DNA from 2 places in the Niveispirillum fermenti genome. Region 1 is predicted to be linked to the other one. Evidence: riboswitches for the same ligand, from Rfam matches in the RefSeq annotation. Region 1 holds a riboswitch; the other holds the start of a gene.

Region 1 (5,071 bases):
CCAGAAGAATATCTGCTTGAATTCATCCAGGCTCATGCCCCGCTTCAGAACCTGATATTCGGGGATTTGCTTGTACTTTTCGAACTCGGCCAGCCATTGCGCCTCGTTCAGGGGCGGGATGGTGCCCGTGATGGGCTTCCATTCGGTGATCGACAGGCCACTTTCCGTCAGGCGCGTGATGGCGCCGATGATGGCCATGGCGAAGACCATGCCGGCGCAGAACAGCAGCCAGTTGGCAACGGCGCGATGGCCGGGGACAGAAGGGGTCTGGGCGACGGACATGGGGCGGGCCGTTCGATCGGTGGGAAAACGATGCCGTGATATGGGCGCGACAGGGGCCGATGGTCAAATGCCGGCCTTGCGGCCCCGCGTCGCAGCCAGGGCTGTGACCAGTGCCGCCATACCGGCCGGATCGCGCATCGGGCCGCCCATGACGGCTGCCCCCGCCGCACCCGCCGCCAGGCAATCCGGCAGGTTCCCCGCCGTCACCCCGCCCAGCGCCAGGGTGGGCAGGGGCAGCCCGGCCAGCACCCCCGCCCCCAGGGCGGGACCGTATCCGGGTTTCGACGCGCTGGGGAAGATGGGGCTCAGCGTGGCGTAATCCGCGCCGGCCCGCGCCGCGGCCGCCACCGCCGCCCGGCCGTGGCAGGAGGCGCCGATCAGCGCGCCCGGCCCCAGGCGCCGGCGCACGGCCGCGATGTCGGCACCGTCGGGCAGATGCACCCCGTCGCACAGCAGGCCCAGCGCCGGGTCGCCATGGACGGTCAGCACGCCGCCCACGGGCGCCAGCAAGGGTCGCAGCACCGCCAGCAGCCCGGCCTGTCCATCGGCCGGCAGGTCCTTTTCACGCAGGCTGACCCAGCGGCAGCCGGCGGCGACGCAGGCCGCGACAATGTCGGGCAGGCCGCCCGCGGCCTGCGCCCGGTCGGTGATCAGCAGCAGCGGTGGGAACGGCAGCAGCGGCACGGCGTCATCTCCCCTTCCCCGCCCCCTGTCAGGCGGTCAGCCTGTCCCCGATCCGGTGGGGAAAGCCGCGCAGGAAGGCAGCGCCATCCACAGGCCCCTTGCCGGGCCGCTGTACCCGGAGCAGACGCAACGCGCCATCGCCGCAGGCCACTGTCGGCCCGGCATCGATCAGGGTCCCCGGCGGGGCGTCGCCCGCCACCGGTTCGGCCGCCAGCACCTTCAGCTTCTCTCCGCCGGCAAGATCGATCCAGCAGCCGGGCCAGGGGGTCAGGCCACGGACCTGCCGATCCAGTTCCACGGCCGGACGGGACAGGTCCAGGCGCCCTTCCTCCTTGGCCAGCTTGGCGGCATAGGTCACGCCCTCTTCCGGCTGCGGCACGGGGGTCAGCGAACCGTCTGCAATACCGGGCAGGGCCGCCACCATCAGCCGGGCACCCATGGCGGCCAGGGCGTCATGCAGTGTGGCGGCGTTCATGCCCGCCGTGATGGGCAGGCTGTCCTTCATCAGCATGGCGCCCGTGTCCAGGCCGGCATCCATCTGCATGATGGTCACGCCCGTTTCGGCATCGCCGGCCAGGATGGCACGCTGAATGGGGGCCGCCCCGCGCCAGCGCGGCAGCAGGCTGGCATGGACATTGACGCAGCCCAGGCGCGGTGCGTCCAGCACGGGTTGCGGCAGGATCAGGCCATAGGCGGCCACGATGGCGCAATCCAGGTCCAGGGCGGCGAAGGCCGCCTGCTCCTCCGGCTTGCGCAGGCTCTTGGGGGTGCGCACGGGGATGCCCAGCGCATCGGCCCGGCGATGCACGGGCGTGGCCTGCACCTGCTGGCCGCGGCCCGCGGGGCGGGGCGGCTGGCTGTAGACACAGACCAGTTCATGCCCGCCCTGGACCAGGGCATCCAGGATGCCCACGGAAAAGTCGGGCGTACCCATGAAGGCAAGACGCAGCGGCACGGGGAAAAGCCTCTCTTTCGGCCGGGATCAGGGAAACCGGGGCGTACCCCGGCATCATCCTTATTTGCGGGCTTACTTGCGCGACTTGTTGTATTTGCGCAGCAGCATGTTGCGCTTCAGCGACGACAGATGGTCGATGAACAGCACGCCGTTCAGGTGGTCGATCTCATGCTGGATGCAGGTGGCCAGCAGGCCGTCGGCATCCATCTCCCGCACCTCGCCCCCGCGATCGACATAACGCACCCGGATCATGCTGGGCCGTGTCACATCGGCATAGATTTCCGGGATGGACAGGCAGCCTTCCTGCGTCACGGTCACCTCGTCGGAGGTCCAGAGCAGTTCGGGGTTGACCATGGCCAGCGGCTGGGGCGTCTCGGTGCGGTGATCGGTCACGTCCACGACGATCAGCCGTTCCAGCAGACCGATCTGCGGCGCGGCCAGACCGATGCCGGGGGCCTTGTACATGGTTTCCAGCATGTCATCCATCAGGGCCGCGACGCGCCCGTCGACATTGTCCAGCGGCTTGCACGTGGCCTTCAGGCGGCTGTCGGGAATGGTCAGGATGGGCAGAAGCGACATGGGCGGCGTGTCCGGGTCCGGCGGGATTGACGGGGCGGGAGGCGACGCTGCTTGCACAAGGGTCCCTCTATTGCGGCAGATATGCCGCATGGGGCCGATGGTCAAGCGCGAACCGGACGGGTCGGGTCTGCCGGGCACCAGCCCCTTGCATTCCAACCGGGACAGGCCCATGACATAGGACATGGACCCTGGGGTGCCGCCATCCTGCCGGACGGCGGCTGAGATCACACCCATCGAACCTGATCCGGGTCATGCCGGCGAAGGGAGAAGGCGAGAATGACCATTATCCAATCCAAGGACGGGCAATCCAAGGACCGGCCCCGCGTGGCCATCATCGGCGGCGGCATCATCGGCATGGCGATCGGCTGGCGGCTGGCCGGGGCCGGGGCGTCGGTCGATATCTTCGAACGCGACCGGGCCGGCCAGGGCGCCACGCGCGCCGCCGCCGGCATGCTGGCCGCCGGGGTGGAGACGGAGCCGGGCGAACAGCCGCTGTTGCCGCTGTGCCTGGAAAGCCAGGCGCGCTGGCCCGGCTTCGCGCGGGAACTGGAGGCGGTCACGGGCCTGCCCGCCGGCCTGCGCAGCGAAGGCACGCTGGTGGTGGCCAGCACCCGCGACGAGGTGGAACTGCTGCGCTCCAACTACGCCTTCCAGCGCGGGCTGGGACTGGAACTGTCCTGGCTGACGGGGGCGGAAGCCAAGGAGAAGGAACCCTTCCTCAACCCGCGCACGGCCGCCGGCGTGTTCAGCCCGCGGGACGGGCAGGTGGACAACCGCCTGGCCGCCGCCGCGCTGCGCGCCGCCCTGGCCGCGACCGGGGCGCGCCTGCATGAGGGGACGGCGGTCACCGGCCTGGATGTGTCGGCCGGCCGCGTGACGGGCGTGGTGCTGGGGGACAGGGTGGCCGGCGCCGATATCGTCGTGCTGGCGGCCGGCGCCTGGTCGCGCCTGCTGCCGGGGCAGCCCGTCCCGCCGCCCGTCCGCCCCGTGAAGGGCCAGATGATGTCGCTGGCGATGGACCCTGCCCGGCCGCTTTTGACTCATGTCGTCTGGGCCCCCAAATGCTATCTGGTGCCGCGCCGTGACGGCACGCTGATCATCGGCGCCACGACGGAGGAAAAGGGATTCGACAGCCAGATGACCGCCGGCGGCGTGCTGGCCCTGCTGGATGCCGCCTGGCGAGCCCTGCCGGGGGTGGAGGAACTGCCCGTGCGCGAGATGTGGACGGGCTTGCGCCCCGGCAGCCGCGACGACGCCCCCATCCTGGGGCCCGCGCCGGGGCTGGAGGGGCTGGTGCTGGCCACCGGTCATCACCGCAACGGCATCCTGCTGGCCCCCGTCACGGCCGATGCCATCACCGACCTGATCCTGACGGGACGGGTCGACACGCATATCAGGCCCTTCGGGGCCGAACGTTTCGCCGCGGCGCAGGCGGCATAGGATTGGCCGCCACCCGGGCGGCTAAGGAAAGGTTGGCATGATCATCATCAATGGCAGGGAACAGGTGCCCGACGATTACGCCCTGACCGCGGTCATGGCCGCGGACGGCATCGATCCGGCGGCGCGCGGCATCGCCGTCGCCGTCAACGACATGGTGGTGCCGCGCGGCCGCTGGGCCGATACGAACCTGTCCCCCGGCGACCGGGTGGAAATCGTCAAGGTGCTGCAGGGTGGTTGAGATGGCTATCACCGATCCGCTGAAGATTGCGGGCAAGAATTTCGCGTCGCGCCTGTTCCTGGGCTCTGCCGGCTATCCAAACCAGCAGGTTTTCCTGGACAGCCTGGCGGCGTCCGGTGCGGAAATCCTGACCGTGTCGGTGCGCCGCGCCGACCTGACGGGCTATGGCGAGGGGCTTTTGGACCTGGTGGCCGGCAAGGTGTGGCTGCTGCCCAACACGGCCGGCTGTTCCACCGTGAAGGATGCCGTGCTGACCGCGCAACTGGCGCGCGAGGCGATGGACACCAGTTGGATCAAGCTGGAACTGATCGGCGACCGGGAAACGCTCTATCCCGACGTGGAACAGTTGCTGCGCGCCGCGGACGAGCTGGTGCGCGACGGATTCACCGTCCTGCCCTATTGCACCGACGATCCCATCGTCTGCCGGCGGCTGGCCGATGTCGGCTGTGCCGCCGTCATGCCGCTGGGCGCCCCCATCGGCACGGGGCTTGGCATCCTCAACCCCTACAATATCGAGACGATCTGCCGGAACAGCATCGTGCCCGTGGTCCTGGACGCGGGCATCGGCACGGCCAGCGACGCGGCACTGGCCATGGAGCTGGGTTGCGATGCCGTACTGCTGAACACGGCCGTGTCGAAAAGCATCGACCCCGTGAAGATGGCTGCCGCCATGCGGGCCGGGGTGGAAGGCGGGCGGCTGGCACGCCTGGCCGGCCGTATCCCCAAGCGGCTGCGGGCGGAGGCATCCAGCCCGGAACTGGGGCTGATCGGCACCTGATGGGAACGAACCGGCGGGATACCGGATCCCGCTGGTCGAGGGCGCGGCCCGTGCCCCCCCTACCGCCATAAACCTGTGTCCACGGGACGGCGGGCATAGGCCCCCACCCCCGCAA
Region 2 (5,071 bases), 1.2 Mb from region 1:
CAGGGAGGTCTGATATGTATCTGCATTGATCAGATCCTTTGGTCCTGATCAATGCACCCCGCATGCGCCGGGCGCCGCCATCCGGCGGCTGGGCTTGCGCGCGCATGGGCGCGCGGGCGCTCAATGCGCCAACCAAGATGCGATGCGCCAACCAAGATGCGATGAGTTCCACTCAACCCGCCTTGGTATGACAGGAACCGGCGCCCGCCTGCCATCCGTCTGCCACCCGTCTGCCAACGGCTCGGATGCGTGGACGGCGGGGGTGCGGGAGCCCAAGCCCCGCACCCCCGCCGTGACTTGTCACCCGGCAGCCTTGACGCTGTGGTCGATCAGCCGGGCTGGCGGTCAATCCCGCGCGCGGTCCAGGCGATCCTCGATCTTGTCGCCGGCATCTTCCAACTGATCGCCGGCCCGCTCGGCCGCATCATCGATCTTCTCGCCGGCCCGCTCGGCAGGACCCTTGTTGTCGCAGGCGGCCAGCGCCAGGGGGGCGGCGGCCAGGAAGGTGACCAGGGCGAAACGGTTCAGCAGCTTGGTGGACATGGCTCTGCTCGTCTGTTGTTGTTCGATCCGGCGCATTTGACGCCGTTATTCAATCAACAGTGCAGCCACACGGGATGTTCCCTATCCATCCGGTCAGGTGCCTCCCGCTTCTCCCCATCGCCGCACACGGCCCGTATCCAGATCAAACAGGTCAAGGACGCGGCCGATCGTGTGATCCACCATTTCCTCGATGCTGGCAGGCCGGGCATAGAAGGCCGGCACCGGCGGGTAGACGATGGCCCCCATTTCCGTCACGGCAGCCATGGACCGGATATGGCCCAGATGCAGCGGCGTCTCCCGCAGCATCAGCACCAGCCGCCGCCGTTCCTTCAGCACCACGTCGGCCGCGCGGGTCAGCAGGGTGCTGGTGACGCCTGACGCGATCTCCGACAGGGAGCGCACCGAGCAGGGGGCCACGATCATGCCCATGGTCCTGAAGCTGCCCGACGAGATGGCGGCCCCGATATCGGTGATGGAATAGTTCACATCGGCCAGCGCCCTGATGTCGGCAACCTTCAGCCCCGACTCATGCGCACAGGTCACTTCCGCAGACCTGCTCAGAACAAGGTGGGATTCGATGCCAAGCCGGCGTAACGTGGAAAGCAGGCGTATGCCGTAAACAATGCCCGACGCCCCGCTGATCCCGACGATCATCCGTCGGGCCGGTGTGGCGGCCGGGTACTGGTCAGGACCGGAGGAACCGGCCGGCTGTGGGAGGATATCTGCCATGGAGGTGATGTAGCGCCCCCGATGGTTTTCGTCCAGGGTGGCTAGACGACCCTCGAAAAAACCGACCACCCTATCCATATGCATAGACGGACGGATGACAAAACCATGTCAGGATCGTCCATCAGCCATACGGATCGGAAAGGCCGTCCGCGTTTCAGGTTCCAACAATCAGACACGTCCATTGTTCCATCGTTACAGAAGGAGAAGGCCGTATGTTGTTCCCCGAGCGTGTTGAAGCCCTGCGCGTCAAGCACGAAACCCTGGATCGGGAGGTGCGGTTGGAAGCTCGCCGCCCCCTGCCGGATACAACGACCCTGACCCGCCTGAAAATGGAGAAATTGCGCGTGAAGGAGGAGATGGACCGTCTGGCCCGCGCCTGACGGCATCTCCGGCCCGATCAGCCAGAGGAAAGGCCCCCGTCCGAACACCGGACGGGGGCCTTTTGTTTCAATGATGATCGTCCGGCACCGGCCTGTCCGACAGGTAGACCTGCCCGCCCTTTTCCTTGAATGCCGCAGACATGGCGGCCATCCCCTCCTGCGCCGCCGCATAGTCGCGCACTTCCTGTGTGATCTTCATGGAGCAGAATTTCGGCCCGCACATGGAGCAGAAATGCGCCAGCTTGGCGCCTTCCGCCGGCAGGGTCTGGTCGTGGTATTTCTCCGCCGTCTCCGGGTCCAGCGACAGGTTGAACTGGTCGCGCCAGCGGAATTCGAACCGGGCGCGGGAGAGCGCATCGTCACGTTCCTGCGCGCCGGGATGGCCCTTTGCCAGGTCGGCGGCATGGGCGGCCAGCTTGTAGGTGATGACGCCCACCTTCACATCGTCGCGGTCGGGCAGGCCCAGATGTTCCTTGGGCGTGACATAGCAGAGCATGGAGGTACCGAACCAGCCGATCATGGCCGCCCCGATGCCGCTGGTGATGTGGTCGTAGCCGGGTGCGATGTCGGTGGTCAGCGGCCCCAGCGTGTAGAAGGGTGCCTCGCCGCAGACCTTCAACTGCTTGTCCATATTGGCCTTGATCTTGTGCATGGGCACATGGCCCGGCCCTTCGATCATCACCTGCACATCATGCTTCCAGGCGATCTGGGTCAGTTCGCCCAGCGTGTCCAGTTCCGCGAACTGGGCGGCGTCATTGGCATCGGCGATGCTGCCGGGCCGCAGGCCGTCGCCCAGCGAGAAGGCGATGTCATAGGCCTTCATGATCTCGCAGATTTCCTCAAAATGGGTGTAGAGGAAGTTCTCCTTGTGATGGGCCAGGCACCATTTGGCCATGATGGAGCCGCCGCGGCTGACAATGCCCGTCACGCGCCTGGCCGTCAGCGGGATATGGGCCAGCCGCACCCCGGCATGGATGGTGAAATAATCCACGCCCTGTTCGGCCTGTTCGATCAGCGTGTCGCGGAACAGGTCCCAGGTCAGGTCCTCCGCCTTGCCGCCCACCTTCTCCAGCGCCTGATAGATGGGCACCGTGCCGATGGGCACCGGCGAATTGCGGATGATCCATTCGCGGATCGTGTGGATGTTGCGGCCCGTGGACAGGTCCATCACCGTGTCGGCCCCCCAGCGGGTGGCCCAGACCAGCTTGTCCACCTCGTCCGCCACGCTGGAGGTGACCGCCGAATTGCCGATATTGGCGTTGATCTTCACCAGGAAGTTCCGGCCGATGATCATCGGCTCCGTTTCCGGATGGTTGATGTTGTTGGGGATGATGGCACGACCGCGCGCAATCTCGTCCCGCACGAATTCCGGGGTCACGTGATCGGGGATGGATGCCCCGAAATCCTCCCCGTCGCGGGCGGCCTGTCCGGCCAGATGCTGCCGGCCCAGATTTTCGCGGATGGCGACATATTCCATCTCGGGCGTGACGATGCCCTTGCGGGCATAATGAAGCTGGGACACGTTGGCCCCCGGCCTAGCGCGCAGCGGCCGGCGGGATGCGCGGTCGAACAGGGGGACGGGGCTTTCCTGGCCGTCCTTCAGCCCATTATCCTCCGGCTTCACGTCCCGGCCGTCATAGGCTTCCACATCGCCGCGCGCCTTGATCCAGGACCGGCGCAATTCGGCCAGCCCCCGCCGGATATCGGTCCGCACCCCCGGGTCGGTATAAGGGCCGGACGGGTCATAGACCCGCACGGCCGGCTCATCGGCGCTGGGCGAAAGGTCGATCTCCCGCATGGCGACGCGGATGTCGGGGAAGCGTTCTCCCGCCACATGCACCTTGCGCGACGCGGGCAGCGGGCCGGTCGTGACGCGGAATTCGGGATCGGTAATGGTGGTATCTGGCATCTGGACCTCCGTTGGCTGGAGATCCGGGTTTGCGCACGGAACGCGGCGGCACGTGTGGGGCGGTACGGGGCCCCTATGCTTCCATCCCTACGCCGGTACGACCCGGATCAGGTTCGAAGGGTTCCCGCGCCGGTGCCGCCTGTCGGCGGTCCATGCGGTGTCTCAGCCCCTTGCCGGGGTTCCCCTTGGACAGGGCGGAGGGTGCGGCGGCAGGCGGCGGATGTCAAGACGGGGTGTTTCGGTTTCCGCATGGTTGGCATCATGATAGGGTCCGGCCCGTTTGCGGCACACGGGAGAGGCCCCATGTCCCTGCTTCGATCCTTGCTGGCCTCGGGTTTGCTTCTGCTGGCCGTGACCATTCTGGCCGGTGGCGGGACCGGAGATGGGGTCGGCGGCGACGCCTATGACCGCGCCATCGCCGGCATGGACCGGGACCCGGCGGCGGCAGAGGCGGCGATGCGCGGCGCCGGCACCCCGCTGGCCCGGCTGGACCTGCTGCTGTACCTGCATGCCTTCCGCCCGGATGGCCGGCAGGAAATCGCGGCACTGGCCCACGATCTGGCCACTCTGCCAGACGGGCGCACCGATGATTACATGCTGGACGTGCTGGGCCCGCCCCTGCCCTATGACGGCACGGATGAAAGCCTGCTGCCGCTGGTGCGGCTGCTGTCCAGCACGGGGGCGGTGAACAGCCATTCCGCCTTTTATGCCATCCCCTGCGCGGTGCTGGCGCGACGGCCCGGCCTGCTGGCCGCCACGCAGCCGCAGTTCGCCGGCAACCGTGACAATTTCCTGCCCCGGTCGGGATGCGATTGGAACCGGGGTACGGTCACCGGCTTTCCCGACGCCGCCATGACGGCTTTCATGGAAGCCGGGCGGCTGGCGGACGGCGATTTTCTGGGCACCCATGGGGGCACATTACGGTTCGCGCTGGGCGGCCGGCAGGCGGCCCTTCTGGAACAGGCACGGCTGGACCCGGCGGGGCTGCCGCCGGCCCCGCCCGGCAATGGCGGGCCCTATGCGGTCTGGGCCTATCTGTCACCCGCCAACCATCGGGCTTTCATCGGCCGGATACAGCCATCCTACGCGGCCGCAAGGGCGGCACTGACCGCGTATTACCGGCCGGCCCACGGGCAGGAAGCCGAACAGCTGGCGCGCAACGCCCTGTTCGCGGTCGTATGGGGTGGCGATTGCGGGGAGGCTGGGGTGCCGTCCGGCCATGCGCGCACCCTGTTGCTGGATGATGCGCCGGCGGATGCCGTCCGCGCCGCCATGGAAGCCGGTAATACGGACAGGCCGGATGATGCGTTCGCCCGCTGCGCGCGTTGGGCCGGGATCGACCCGCTGTCCCATCTGGCCGCTGCCCGGCGACCCGATCTGCTGCCCGACATGGTGTCCGGGAACGGTCCGGACATGCCCAACGGCTTCGGCAAGACGCCGCTGATGGCCGCGGCGCAGGCCGACCAGCCGGCATCGGTGGCGTGGCTGCTGGACCAGGGCGCGCGGGTGG

Evidence for each region. A riboswitch is a leader RNA that binds a small molecule or an ion and turns the genes downstream of it on or off. The one in region 1 is predicted to bind thiamine pyrophosphate.
Region 2: it holds a riboswitch for thiamine pyrophosphate, as region 1 does, so the genes downstream of both, thiC (phosphomethylpyrimidine synthase ThiC) here and thiO (glycine oxidase ThiO) in region 1, are expected to answer to the same signal.

What each region holds. Positions count from the first base shown of each region.
Region 1 is NZ_CP156681.1:517,587-522,657, forward strand. Features, by position in the region: gene ABC728_RS13845 (COX15/CtaA family protein) at 1-282, opposite strand, end outside; gene ABC728_RS13850 (thiamine phosphate synthase) at 346-966, opposite strand; gene fmt (methionyl-tRNA formyltransferase) at 995-1,915, opposite strand; gene def (peptide deformylase) at 1,994-2,500, opposite strand; TPP riboswitch at 2,680-2,784, shown strand; gene thiO (glycine oxidase ThiO) at 2,777-3,940, shown strand; gene thiS (sulfur carrier protein ThiS) at 3,978-4,178, shown strand; gene ABC728_RS13875 (thiazole synthase) at 4,180-4,956, shown strand.
Region 2 is NZ_CP156681.1:1,697,157-1,702,227, reverse strand. Features, by position in the region: gene ABC728_RS19260 (hypothetical protein) at 346-543, opposite strand; gene ABC728_RS19255 (UbiX family flavin prenyltransferase) at 637-1,197, opposite strand; gene ABC728_RS19250 (YdcH family protein) at 1,485-1,652, shown strand; gene thiC (phosphomethylpyrimidine synthase ThiC) at 1,720-3,561, opposite strand; TPP riboswitch at 3,629-3,757, opposite strand; gene ABC728_RS19240 (ankyrin repeat domain-containing protein) at 3,865-5,071, shown strand, end outside.